3 regions of the Actinomadura sp. 9N215 genome follow, and region 2 is predicted to be linked to each of the others. Evidence: riboswitches for the same ligand, from Rfam matches in the RefSeq annotation. Region 2 holds a riboswitch; each other region holds the start of a gene.
The links. A riboswitch is a leader RNA that binds a small molecule or an ion and turns the genes downstream of it on or off. The one in region 2 is predicted to bind thiamine pyrophosphate.
Positions count from the first base shown of each region.

Region 1 (4,443 bases), on a different contig from region 2:
CGAAGCCGCCCGATGCCTGGCTCTCCTGTGCGGGGACGCTCCCCCGCACACCCCGGAACGGCCCGATCCCGTCGTCGGCGACCCGCACGACGAGCCCGCCGCCGTCCCGGGACAGCGTGACCGCGACGCGCTCCGCCGCCGCGTGCTTGACGACGTTGGTCAGCGCCTCCTGGACGATCCGGTACGCCGCGACGCCGACCTCGGGCGGCAGCGGCAGCGGCCCGGCGCCCGAGTCGTCGAGCTCGACCTCGATCCCGGCGCCGCGCGCGGCCTGCACGAGGTCGGCGATGCCGTCCGGGCCGGGCAGCGTCCCGGTCGTCTCGACGTCGGTGCCGCGCAGGACCTGCAGCGTGCCGCGCAGCTCCGCTCGGGCGTCGCGGCACGTGTCGGCGATCGAGGAGAGCGCCTCCGCCAGCTCCGTCCGGTCGACGGGCCGGTCCCCGCGGACGAGATGCGCGGCCGCCCCCGCCTGGACGCCGATGACCGTGATGCTGTGCGCGAGGAGGTCGTGCAGGTCGCGGGCGATCCGCAGCCGCTCCTCGGCGACGCGGCGCCGCGCCTCCTCCTCCCGCGTGCGCTCGGCCCGCTCGGCCCGCTCGGTGATCGTCGCCAGCCGCGCCCGGTGCACCCGCCACACCTGGACGGCGATCACGACGGAGACGACGGCCTCGATCACGGCGATCTGCTCGCGGACCGACGCGCCGCCCACCCGCAGCGACATCCCGATCACGCACACGAACAGCAGCACGCCCGCCGCGGTGAGGACGACCCGGACCCGCCGCCCGAGCACCGCGTACGCGAACAGCGCGATCACCTCGGCGGGCACCAGCGCGTGATGCTGGTACTGGAGCAGGTGGTAGGGCAGCGCCAGCATCAGCAGGGCCACCAGGCCCGGCGTCGGCCACCGCCTGATCACCGCGAGCGGCGCGTGCGCGGCGACCAGCAGCAGCGCTCCGGCCGCGTCCAGGTCGCGGACGCCCGGCCACATCACCGCCACGACGGCCGCGACGCACGCCAGCGGCGCCGCGAACGCGGCGTCTCGCGCCGTCACACCGCTCCGGGGCACCGTCACCACCCGACCATTTTCTCCAAGCCCGACGATCTACGCACATCGCCCCGCCTCCGGCGCGATTCAGTACGCTCCGCCCATGCAGATCCCCGTTTCTGCAGACGCCATCACGAAGGGCTGACAGTGTCCGTCGCTCCCCCGACCGTCCCCCCGGAACTGCGGATCACGCTCGGCCGGGGCGCCTACCGGTGGCCGTTGCGGGTGTGCCTGGCCGCGCTGGCGGCCGGCCTCCTCGTCCCGCTGTCCATGCGCGCCGGCGGCGGGGCGTGGGAGCCCGATGAGGCCCGCAGGGTCATCGCCCTGTACGGCGGGGGCGGCGCGCTCGTCGCCGTGGCCGCCGTTCTCTGGGCCCTCGTGATCTTCCGTAACCGGCTCGTCGTGACCATCGGGGAGAAGGGTCTCGTCCTGCGCCGCGGCAAGCGGAGGGCGGTCGTCCCGGCCGCGGCGGTGGACGCGGTCGGGATCGTGTGGCCGGTCGCCGACCCGGTCTGGACGGTCTGGTTCGACCCCGAGGCGGCGCCGGAGGTCGGCGACGTCGCGAAGGTGGAAGGCGGCGCGGCCACGCTGCTCCGGGACCGGTCGCTCCCCTCCGGCTGGCTCCCGGCCGTGCGCGCCGCGGCGACGGAGAGCCTCGGCGTCCGCTGGCGCGTCCTCGACGACGAGGGCGAGGAGGTCGCGCGGCCGCCGGCGGACGCGCTGGCCAGGGCCGACCGCGTCCTGGTGGACGGCAAGGGCCGCTACCGCGACCAGGGCGGCGGCGCCCTCGTCGCCGTCCCGTGCGGGCGGCTCGCCAGGCGCGCGGCGGGCGAGGGCCGCTTCCGCCGCGAGCCCGGCCGGGGCCGGGGCCGGGGCCGCCGGACGATCGTCCTGCGCGACCCCCACGCGGGCAGGCTGCTCGCCTTCAAGAAGACGTCCTGGCTGACCGGCGGCCGCATGCGCGTGTACGGCGCGGACGGACGGCTCATCGGCGTGATCAACGGGTCGCGCGAGCCGTCCTTCCACACGGCCGGCGGGATGCTCCTCGGCACCACCCGGCAGGACGGCGACCGGCACGTCGTCACCGGGATCGACGGGCGCGAGTCCGCGTCGCTGCGGACGGGGAGCGGCGCCGACGACGGCGGCATGTGGCTGGAGCGCTCGCGGTCCGCACCGGACCCGCTGCGCACCCTCACCCTGGCGCTGCCGATGGTGGTGCGGCTCGCGCGCCAGCCCTCCTGACCCGCCCACTGGCCCGACCCTCCGGCGCCCCGCCTGCCGACCCGGGCGGTCACCGCGGCCTTATCCCATGGACGGCGGTTGCCGCAACCGGGGTGCGCCGGGTTAGCGTCGAGTACGACAGATCGCGGGGGCCCGGCGAACCGGGCTGAGATAGCGGCTGGGACGGCCGCTGACCGCATGAACCTGACCGGGTAATGCCGGCGTAGGGAGAGATCGAGTCGTCATGACCGAACCTTTGGTTCCAGCCGCCCGCAAGACGTACCTGCGGGGCTCGCGCCCCGACATCCGCGTCCCGATGCGGGACGTGCCACTGACCAGCGGCGACAGCGTCGTCCTATACGACACGTCCGGGCCGTACACCGATCCGGCGGCGGAGACCGACGTCCGCAGGGGGCTGCCCGCGCTGCGGGAGCCGTGGATCGCCGGGCGCGGCGACACCGCGCCGTACGAGGGCCGGGCTGCCCGCCCCGAGGACGACGGCCGCAAGGCGTCGTCCCGATCACAAGCGGTCCAGGATGATTTCCTGCCGCGGCGGCCGCGCCGGGCGTCCGGCGGCGCGGTGACGCAGCGCGCGTACGCGCGGCGGGGCGAGATCACGCCGGAGATGGAGTTCGCGGCGCTGCGCGAGGGCGTGCGGCCGGAGTTCGTCCGGGACGAGCTGGCCGCGGGCCGCGCGGTGCTGCCCGCCAACGTCAACCACCCCGAGACCGAGCCGATGATCATCGGCCGGAACTTCCTGGTGAAGGTGAACGCCAACATCGGGAACTCGGCGGTGGCGTCGTCCATCGAGGACGAGGTCGAGAAGATGACGTGGGCGACCCGCTGGGGCGCCGACACGATCATGGACCTGTCGACGGGCAGGGACATCCACACCACCCGCGAGTGGATCCTGCGGAACTCGCCGGTGCCGGTCGGAACGGTCCCGCTGTACCAGGCGGTGGAGAAGGTCGGCGGCGACCCCGCCGAGCTGACCTTCGACGTGTTCCGCGACACGGTGATCGAGCAGGCCGAGCAGGGCGTGGACTACATGACCGTCCACGCCGGGGTGCTGCTGCCGTACGTGCCGCTGACGGCCCGGCGCAAGACCGGGATCGTGTCCCGCGGCGGGTCGATCATGGCGGCGTGGTGCCTGGCGCATCACGAGGAGAACTTCCTGTACACGCGCTTCAGGGAGCTGTGCGAGATCTTCGCCGCGTACGACGTCACGTGGTCGCTCGGGGACGGCCTGCGCCCCGGCTCGATCGCCGACGCCAACGACGAGGCGCAGTTCGCCGAGCTGCGCACCCAGGGCGAGCTCACCAGGATCGCCGCCGAGTTCGACAACCAGGTGATGAACGAGGGCCCGGGCCACGTCCCGATGCACAAGATCAAGGAGAACGTCGACCTGCAGCAGGAGTGGTGCGACGGCGCGCCGTTCTACACGCTCGGCCCGCTGACGACCGACATCGCGCCCGGCTACGACCACATCACCTCGGCGATCGGCGCGGCGATGATCGGCTGGCACGGCACCGCGATGCTCTGCTACGTCACGCCGAAGGAGCATCTCGGGCTGCCGGACCGCGACGACGTCAAGGCCGGCGTCATCGCCTACAAGATCGCCGCGCACGCCGCCGACCTGGCGAAGGGGCATCCGGGCGCGCAGGCGTGGGACGACGCGCTGTCGGACGCGCGGTTCGACTTCCGGTGGGAGGACCAGTTCAACCTGTCCCTCGACCCGGACACCGCCCGCGCCTTCCACGACGCGACGCTCCCGGCCGCCCCGGCGAAGACGGCGCATTTCTGCTCGATGTGCGGGCCGCACTTCTGCTCGATGAAGATCACCCGGGACGTCCGCCGGTACGCCGACGAGCACGGCCTCGCCGAGGAGGACGCCCTCGCGGCGGGCCTGCGCGAGAAGGCGGACGAGTTCAAGGCCGCGGGCGGCCGCGTCTACCTGCCGCTGTCCCCCGGCGGCGGCTGACCAGGCGGCGCGGGCGGGCCTGAGGCCCACCCGCCCCAGGGGCCGGAGGCCCGCCGCGGACGGCGCCGCGGCGGGCCTCTCCGCTTCCCGGCGAGGCCGGCGACCCGGCGACGGCGCCGCGCCGCTACTATCGAGGGACCGTTCCAACGCCGCGGATCCCCCGGATCGCCGCCGGCCCTCCGGGAAGGACCGACGA
Region 1 is NZ_JBIRBA010000005.1:266,520-270,962, reverse strand. It holds gene ACH34T_RS11470 (sensor histidine kinase) at 1-1,051, opposite strand, end outside; gene ACH34T_RS11465 (hypothetical protein) at 1,193-2,287, shown strand; TPP riboswitch at 2,402-2,515, shown strand; gene thiC (phosphomethylpyrimidine synthase ThiC) at 2,511-4,247, shown strand.
Region 1: linked by a shared signal. The riboswitch ahead of thiC (phosphomethylpyrimidine synthase ThiC) and the one ahead of ACH34T_RS08230 (purine-cytosine permease family protein) in region 2 are both predicted to bind thiamine pyrophosphate.

Region 2 (4,443 bases):
TCAGCCGGCGGACGAGCCGGGCCCGCTCCGTCATGTGGTGCTGGACGATCTCGTCCTCGTCGACCGGGTGGTACACGCCGACCCAGCCGAGCGGCGTGCCGGACGGGTCCTTCAGCAGGCTCGTGTCGATCCGGACGTCGATGAGGCGGCCGTCCCGGTGGAACCGGCGCGTCGCGATCGAGATCTGCCCGCCCTCGGCCTCGGCGGGGTCGTCGGCGGCGCCGGTACGCCGGGTGAGGAGCCGTTCCTGGACGGCGTTGTGCTCGGCCTTCAGCTCGTCGGGGACGATCGGCGGCACCCGTCCGACCATCTCCTCGGCGGTCCAGCCGAACATCCGCTCGGCGGCCGGGTTCCACACGGTGACCCGGTGCCGCTGGTCCACGGCCACGATCGCGTCGGCGGCGCTCTCGATGACGGCGCGCGCGATCGGGTCATGGACGTGGTGATGCACGCCTGTCATCGTGCCACCGGTCTCCGGCGTGGCGCCGGGTAACTTACGCCGAAAGTTTCCACTGCGACGCCGAGCAAACGGAAACCTTACTTTCCGGTAAGGCTACCGTCTGGTAATCCGGCCGATGAGGAGCGCGGCCGCCCCGGCGACCAGGAACGACAGCAGCGAGGCGCTCATCCAGCTCTGCGGCGCGAAGTGCAGCGCGTCCTGGACGTCCCGCCAGAAGCCCGCCCACCGGCCGACGGTGCCGGGGTTGATGAGCTGGTACACGACGAACCCGATCGCCCAGGCGGCGATCATGCCCCAGCGGGACGGCGCCGTCCGCGACACGTCCCAGCCGCCGTCGCGCCCGCGGCGGCGGCCCAGGAACCGGCGGCCCAGGAAGAAGTCGGCGGCGAGGACGCCGAGCATCGGCACGAACACCGATCCGATCAGCGACAGGAACCCCGCGTAGTCGCCGATGTCCAGCGCCAGCGCGAGCACCGTGATGACGACGCCGAGCGCCACGCTCAGCACCCGGCGGTCGGCGCGCGGGACGAGGTTCTGGATCGACACGGCCGTGGAGTAGGTGTCGGCGAACGACTGGTCCGCCTCGCGCAGCACGAACACCGCGAAGAACACCACGCCGAGCGTGACGTTCAGGAACGGGTCGAAGACCTTGGCCGTGTCGCCCGCGACGAGCGCCAGCGCCAGCAGCCCGAGGACGTACGCGACGATCTGCGTGACCGAGTACCCGGCGGCCGCCGCGCCGAAGGCCGCCCGCTCCGTCCGGGAATGCCGGGTGTAGTCGGCGGCGACCGGGACCCAGGAGATCGACACCGCCAGGGCCGCGTCCGCCCCGATCCAGAACCCGCCCCACGATCCGTCCGTGAGGTCGGGCAACGGCTCGCGCAGGAGCTGGACGTAGAAGTACACCAGTGCGATCGCCACGGCGACGGTGACGTACCGCCGCAGCAGCCGCACCGAGCCGAGCGGCCAGATCGTCAGCACCGTCGTGACGGCCCCGGCGGCGACCACGTAGCCCCAGCGCGGCACGCCGTCCCACAGCTCGCGCGCCGCGTCCGCGATGACGATCAGCTCGAACGTGCCCCAGCCGACGAGCTGCGCGACGTTCAGCACGGTCGGCGCGTACGACAGCCGCGCGCCGAACAGCCCGCGCAGCAGCACCATCGCGGGCTGCCCGGTGCGCGCCCCGGGGACCGCGGCGAGGCCCAGCATCAACCCGCCCAGGACCGTTCCAACGGCCATCGCCACGATGCCCGCCATGATCGACAGGGTGGGGAGCCCTTCGGCGTCCGGCGCCAGGACGGTATAGGCCCCCGAGAAGGCCAGCAGGCTGACCCCGAGGTTCGCCCAGAACGCGCTCTGATCCCAGAATCCGAGGACCCTGGGCGCGGGCTCGTCGAGCGTGAACGGAGCCTCGTCGTTCGGACGCGCCCCACCGGCGCGCGCATCAACCTCAGACGTCACGGGGACACACACTCCCTACGCCGGCATTACCCGGACAGGTTCCTGCGGTCGGCGACGCCTCGAAGGCCGCCCTCTCAGCCCGGCTTGCATCCGTCCGGCTTGCGCTGGTTCTGCCTGCGCCCAGGCCCTGCCTGCGCCAGTTCGGCTGGCGTCAGATCGGTCTGGAATCCGGCCGGTGCGGCCCGAGCTCCCGCGGTTATCGGTCGCGCCGATCGTACAACCGCCCGACCCACCCCAAAAGGGCGTAGATCACCTCAATCGGAACTGATCACAACGAGCCGGGCCCGTCCGGCCACTTATGGCCCGGCCACCTCAGGCCACGTACGGGCGTCCATCGGACGGTGTGCAGGCGGCCGTCAGGCCACGTACGGGGCGCCGTCGCCGCCGCCCTCCATCGGACGGCCCGCCTCGACCCAGCCCTTCATCCCGCCGTCGACGTTCCTGGCCAGCCAGCCCGCCTGGTTGAGCGCCACCGTCACCTGCGCGGACCGCGCCCCGGACCGGCAGATCACGAAGACCTCCTGGTCCCGGGGGATCTCGCCGGCACGATCACCCAGCTGGCCCATGGGGATGTGGACCGCCGCGGGCGCGTGGCCCGCGTCCCACTCGTCCTGTTCCCGGACGTCCAGCAGGTAGCCGTCCTGCGGGACGTCGGCGGCTCCCACCGCCGGCACGTCGTCCCCGAAATTCATCACACCCCCATGGAACCGCGCGAAGCCCCCCTGCGTCGAATCACCCATGCGGTATCGGACGCTCCTTTTCGCGTCGCCCGGACTGGCCCTGGCCCTGTCCATGACCGCCTGCGGCGACGAACAAGCCAAGGGGACCCCCGCCGACAAGCCTTCGGGCACGACGTCCGTGCAGCCCTCCGGCACGCCGGCGGACACCCTCACCGTCAATGTCAAGGCCTCCAAGGAGGCCCCCGCCAAGACCTGGACGCTGAACTGCGCCCCGCCGGGCGGCGACCATCCGAAGGCCGCCGACGCCTGCGCGGCCCTCACCAACGTCAAGGACCCCTTCAAACCCGTCCCCAAGGAACAGCAGTGCACCATGATCTACGGCGGCCCCGAGCTCGCCACGGTCAAGGGCACCTGGAAGGGCAAGGAGATCGACGCCAAGTTCTCCCGTGACGACGGCTGCCAGCTCCACCGCTGGACGCAGGTCGGCCCGCTCTTCGGCAACGTCCCGAAGGTCCGCTGAACGAGCCATCCCCGTTCCGGCTCCGTCCAGAAGTCACGACAAACGACAACCCACAGGCCCCGCCCGGTCGACCGGACGGGGCCTGTGGGTTGTTTCAGGAGGCGGGCGGGTTATTTCAGGAGGCGGGACATGCGGCGGTCGGCCAGGGGCTTGCCGCCCGTCTGGCAGGTCGGGCAGTACTGGAGGGACGAGTCCGCGAAGGACACCTCGCGGACCGTGTCGCCGCAGACGGGGCATTTCTGGCCGGTCTTGCCATGGACGCGCAGGCCGGTCTTCTTCTCGCCCTTGAGGTCCTGGGCCTCCAGCCCGCGAGAGCGTTCCACGGCGTCGCGCAGGGTGGTGACGATGGCGTCGTGCAGGGTCGCGACGTCGTCCTCGGTCAGCGAGGCGGCGATCTTGAAGGGGGACATCTTCGCGACGTGCAGCACCTCGTCGGAGTAGGCGTTCCCGATTCCCGCGATCACCTTCTGGTCGCGCAGCAGCCCCTTGATCTGGGTGCGCTTGCCGTCCAGGATCGCGGCGAGCGCGGCCGGGGTGAACGCGCCGTCCAGCGGGTCGGGGCCGAGCGATGCCACGCCGGGGACGTCCGCCGGGTCGCGGACGACATAGACCGCGAGGCCCTTCTTCGTCCCGGCCTCGGTCAGGTCGAAGCCTGAGCCGTCGTCCAGATGGACGCGCAGCGCCAGCGGGTTCTTGCCCCCCGGCCGGACGGGCCTGGCCGGGATCTCGTCCCGCCACCGCAGCCACCCGGCACGCGCCAGATGGATCACCAGGTGCGGGCCGTCGACGTCCAGGTCGAGGAACTTGCCGTGCCGGGCCGCGCCCGTGACGGTCAGCCCGCCGAGCGACTGCACCGGCGGGTCGTACGTCTTCAGCGCGGAGATGGCGAGAACGTCCACGCGCGCGATGACGTGTCCGACGACGCGCTCCCGCAGGAATCCCGCCAGCGCCTCCACCTCAGGTAGCTCAGGCATGGATTCAGTATCGGCGACGAGGGTCGATGCCGGTGTCCACAGGGCTGTGGAAGCCTGTGGAAAAGCCTGTGTACAACTCCGGATTCGGCGGCGCGTGCGGCGTTTTCAGGGGCGATACCTCGGCGAATCCCCGCAAACCGGCGGACGGTGGCAGGGACGGGCCGTCACCCAGGGTGTGGATAACTTCCGTGTAACGACCCGTCGGTAAGCGGTGCGCAGGGGTGTTCGGTGGGCTCGGCGGGGGTGTGACCGGGATCTCGAAATAACCCCTAGGGGGTACGGGTTGCGAGGGGTGTGCCGTTATGGCAGCATGAGGGCCGTCGGATACCCCCTAGGGGTACAGTCAAA
Region 2 is NZ_JBIRBA010000003.1:579,038-583,480, reverse strand. It holds gene ACH34T_RS08235 (PAS domain-containing protein) at 1-451, opposite strand, end outside; gene ACH34T_RS08230 (purine-cytosine permease family protein) at 554-1,921, opposite strand; TPP riboswitch at 1,916-2,025, opposite strand; gene ACH34T_RS08225 (rhodanese-like domain-containing protein) at 2,278-2,613, opposite strand; gene ACH34T_RS08220 (SSI family serine proteinase inhibitor) at 2,660-3,121, shown strand; gene ACH34T_RS08215 (Fpg/Nei family DNA glycosylase) at 3,232-4,095, opposite strand.

Region 3 (4,443 bases), on a different contig from region 2:
ACCCCCTGAACAGCCGTTACCGTCCGGCGGCGCTCGCTATCGGCGAACGGCCTGGCGGACGGGCACGTCGGGGTCGGCGATCGCCTCGGCGTCCACGGGCGCGCCCGCCGCGATGGCGCGCCTCGCCTGCACCAGATCGCGGGGCCGGTCGACGGCGAGGACCGCGTCGAGCCGGTCGCCGGTCAGCCACACGGCCGTCCACTTCCGGCCGGACGGGTCGCCGCGCTGGACGATCCGGTCGGACGCCGCGTGGCTCCCCGCGTACTGCACCATGCGTCCGAACTGCTCGGACCAGAAGTAGGGGGCGGCGTCGTACACCGCGTCCTGGCCGAGGAGCGTCGCGGCGGCGACGTCGGGCGCGTTGAGGGCGGTGTCCCAGTGCTCGACGAGGAGCCGCCGCCCGTACCGCGCCGACCACCAGGCGGCGCAGTCGCCGACGGCGACGACGTCCGGGCGGGCGGACCCGGGCTCCTCCGCCCCCGCGTACGCGCGGAACGACCCGTCGGTGACCACGCCCCGCTCCAGCAGCAACCCGGACCCCTCCAGCCAGGACAGGTCCGGACGGACACCGACGCCGACGACGACCTCGTCCGCGTCGATCCGGCCGCCCCCGGCGAGGACGAGACCGCCGTCCCGCACCTCGGCGACCTTGACGCCGGTGCGCAGCTCGACGCCCGCCTCCGCGTACCAGGGCGCGGTGAGCGCGCCGGCCTCGGGGCCGAGCGCGCCGGCGAGCGGCGTGTCCGCGGCCTCGACGACGGTCACGGCGCAGCCCCTCCTCGCGGCGGCGGTCGCGACCTCGGCGCCGATCCAGCCCGCGCCAACGATGACGATCCGGGCGCCTCCGGTGAGCCGGGACCGCAGGTCGCGGGCCTCCTCGATGGTGCGCAGGACGTGCTGGGGCCCGTCCCCCGGAAGCGTGATCGGGACGGCCCCGGTCGCGATGACCAGCCCGTCGAACGGAAGGTCGCCCGCCGTGGACGCGACGACGCCACCGCGCGCGTCCGAACTGTGCGCGTCCAAACCGTGCGCGTCCAGGCGGAGGCCGGTGGCGCGCTCGCCGAGCAGCAGTTCGCAGCCCAGCGCGTCCCAGTCGGCGTCGACCGTGGTGTCGTCCGTCTCGCCCGCGAGGACGGCCTTCGACAGCGGCGGCCGGTCGTAGGGCGGATGCCGTTCGGCCGAGACGAGGGTCAGCCCGCCCTCGTACCCCCTGCTCCGCAGCGACTCCACGGCGCGCAGGCCGGCCAGCCCGCCGCCCACGACGATGACCCTCTCCATGAGAATCACCCTAAACGGCCGCCTTTCCCGCTGGACGCTTGTCCGGACAGTGCTCACGCCCCCGGGGACGTAAGGTGGAGAGCGGGCAAAACAGCACAAAGCGCGGGAGTCCGGTGCGACCGGGCTGAGAGGGCGGCTGGAACGGGCCGCCGACCGCCACGACCTGATCCGGATCATGCCGGCGAAGGGAGCGCGCATGGAGATCGTGATCATCGGCGCCGGGGTCATCGGCCTGGCCACCGCCTGGCGGGCCGCCGCGGGCGGCGCCGGCGTCACGCTGGTCGATCCCGAGCCCGCGAGCGGCGCGTCCGCGGTCGCCGCGGGCATGCTCACCCCGGTCAGCGAGCTGACCTACGGCGAGGAGCCGCTGCTGCGGCTGGGCCTCGCGTCCCGCGACCGGTACGGCGCGTTCGTCGCCGAGCTGGAGGAGCTCACCGGCCTGGAGACCGGCTACCGCACCGACGGGATCATCGAGGTCGCGTTCGACGCCGACGACCTGAAGTACCTGGACGACCTGCGCCGCTTCCAGGAGAGCCTCGGCATCCCGGTCGAGGCGCTGACCGGCCGGGAGTGCCGCCGCCTTGAGCCGATGCTCGCGCCGGGCGTGCGCGGCGGCCTGCTCGCCCCCGAGGACGGCTCGATCGACCCGCGCCGGCTGACTCCGGCGCTGCTCGCGGCGGGCGAGAAGCTCGGCGTCCGGCTCGTCCGGCGGCGGGCGGCGGGGATCGTCGTCGAGCGCGACACGGCGGTCGGGGTCCGGCTCGACGACGGGACGACCGTCGGCGCCGACCGGATCCTGCTGGCCGCGGGCCCCTGGTCGGGCGACCTCGACGGCCTGCCACCCGGGACCGTTCCACCCGTCCGTCCGGTCAAGGGGCAGGTGATCAGGCTCCGCGCCAGGACGCCGTTCATCGGCCGCTCCACGCGCGGGATGGTGAAGGGCTCGTCGGTCTACCTGGTGCCGCGCCTGGACGGCGAGATCGTCGTCGGCGCCACCCAGGAGGAGCTGGGCTTCGACACGCGCGTCACGGCCGGCGGCCTGTGGGAGCTGCTGCGCGACGCCCGCGAGCTGCTGCCCGGCGTGACCGAGCTGGAGTTCGCCGAGGTGTCGGCGGGCCTGCGTCCCGGCTCGCCCGACAACGCGCCCGTGATGGGGCCGTCCGCGCTGCCCGGCCTCGTCATCGGCACCGGGCACTTCCGCAACGGCATTCTGCTCACCCCCGTCAGCGCCGACATCCTGTCAGCGACGCTGCTGGACGACCCCGTCCCCGACGTCGCCGAACCGTTTTCGCCAGGCCGCTTCTCCTCCGAGGTGCACTCATGAAGGTGATCGTCAACGGTGAGCCGCGCGAGCTGCCGGACGGCGCGAGCGTGGCCGAGGTGATCGCGTCCGTCGCCGGGACCGCGTCCGGCGTGGCGGCGGCGGTGAACGACGAGGTCGTCCGGCGCTCGGCGTGGGAGGCGACGACGCTGCGCGACGCCGACCGCCTGGAAGTCCTGACCGCCGTCCAGGGAGGCTGACGAGGCATGGAGGACACCGTGGAGACGGAGCCGCTGGTCATCGCGGGCGAGGAGCTCGGCTCCCGGCTGATCATGGGGACCGGCGGCGCGCCGAGCATGCACGTCCTGCGCGAGGCGCTGGCCGCGTCCGGGACGGAGCTGACCACGGTCGCGATGCGGCGCGTCGACCCGTCCGCCCGCGGCTCGGTGCTGGACGTGCTGACCGAATCCGGCATCCGCGTGCTGCCGAACACGGCGGGCTGCTTCACGGCGGGCGAGGCCGTCCTCACCGCCAAGCTGGCCCGCGAGGCGCTCGGCACCCACTGGGTCAAGCTCGAAGTGATCGCGGACGAGCACACCCTGCTGCCCGACCCGATCGAGCTCGTCGACGCCGCCGAGCAGCTCGTCGACGACGGGTTCGCCGTCCTGCCGTACACCAACGACGACCCCGTCCTGGCGCGCCGCCTGGAGCAGATCGGGTGCGCGGCCGTGATGCCGCTCGGCTCGCCGATCGGGTCGGGCCTCGGGATCCGCAACCCGCACAACATCGAGCTGATCGTCGAGCGGGCGGGCGTCCCGGTCATCCTGGACGCGGGGCTCGGCACCGCGTCCGACGCCGCGCTGGCGATGGAGCTGGGCTGCGACGCGGTGCTGCTGGCGACCGCCGTGACCCGCGCCCGGCACCCGGCGCGGATGGCGGCGGCGATGCGGCACGCGGTGGAGGCCGGACGGCTGGCCCGGCTCGCCGGACGCATCCCGAAGCGCCGCTACGCCCAGGCGTCCTCCCCCTTCGAGGGCCTGGCGACGTCGTAGCGCCATCGAACGTCGTAGCAACTCTAAACGCCCACCCTTAGAAATATTCGCTGGACCTGAAATGTCGGCGCCAGCAGACTGAGGGACGTCCACCAAGCCCGGCGTGCCGCAACCCTGGGCGTCGCTTCGGTGTTCGTGGAAGCGTCCACTACCTAAGGTGCGTCACATGCAGCAGGACAGCGGCCCGCGCGTCGACAGGCTCGCCGTGGCGGCCGCCATGGTGACGGTGGTGCTCTGGGCGTCCGCGTTCGTCTCGATCCGCAGCGCGGGCGCCGAGTACAGCCCCGGCGCCCTCGCCCTCGGCCGCCTCCTCTCGGGGACGGTCGTGCTCGGCGCGCTGTGGCTCGTCCGGCGCGAGGGGCTCCCGCCGAAGGCCGCCTGGCCGGGCATCGTCACCGCGGGCGTCCTGTGGTTCGGCGCGTACATGGTCGCTCTGAACTGGGGCGAGCAGCTCGTGGACGCCGGCACCGCCGCCCTCGTCGTCAACATCGGGCCGATCCTGATCGCGCTCCTCGGCGGCTGGCTGCTGAAGGAGGGCCTCCCGCCCCGCCTGCTCGCCGGGATGGCCGTGTCGTTCGGCGGCGCGGCCGTCGTCGGTCTTTCGATGTCCGGCGAGGGCAGCTCGTCGGTCGGCGGGGTGCTGCTCTGCCTGCTGGCCGCCGTCACGTACGCGGCGGGCGTCGTCAGCCAGAAGCCCGCGCTGCGGCACGCCTCGCCGCTGCAGTTCACGACGTTCACCTGCGCGATCGGCGCGCTCGCCTGCCTGCCGTTCTCCGGCCAGCTCGTCTCCCAGGCCGCCGACGCGCCCGCCGGCGCGACCTTCAACGTGGTCTACCTGGGCGTCTTCCCCAC
Region 3 is NZ_JBIRBA010000019.1:179,246-183,688, forward strand. It holds gene ACH34T_RS28750 (NAD(P)/FAD-dependent oxidoreductase) at 37-1,278, opposite strand; TPP riboswitch at 1,371-1,485, shown strand; gene thiO (glycine oxidase ThiO) at 1,475-2,602, shown strand; gene thiS (sulfur carrier protein ThiS) at 2,599-2,799, shown strand; gene ACH34T_RS28765 (thiazole synthase) at 2,806-3,591, shown strand; gene ACH34T_RS28770 (DMT family transporter) at 3,758-4,443, shown strand, end outside.
Region 3: linked by a shared signal. The riboswitch ahead of thiO (glycine oxidase ThiO) and the one ahead of ACH34T_RS08230 (purine-cytosine permease family protein) in region 2 are both predicted to bind thiamine pyrophosphate.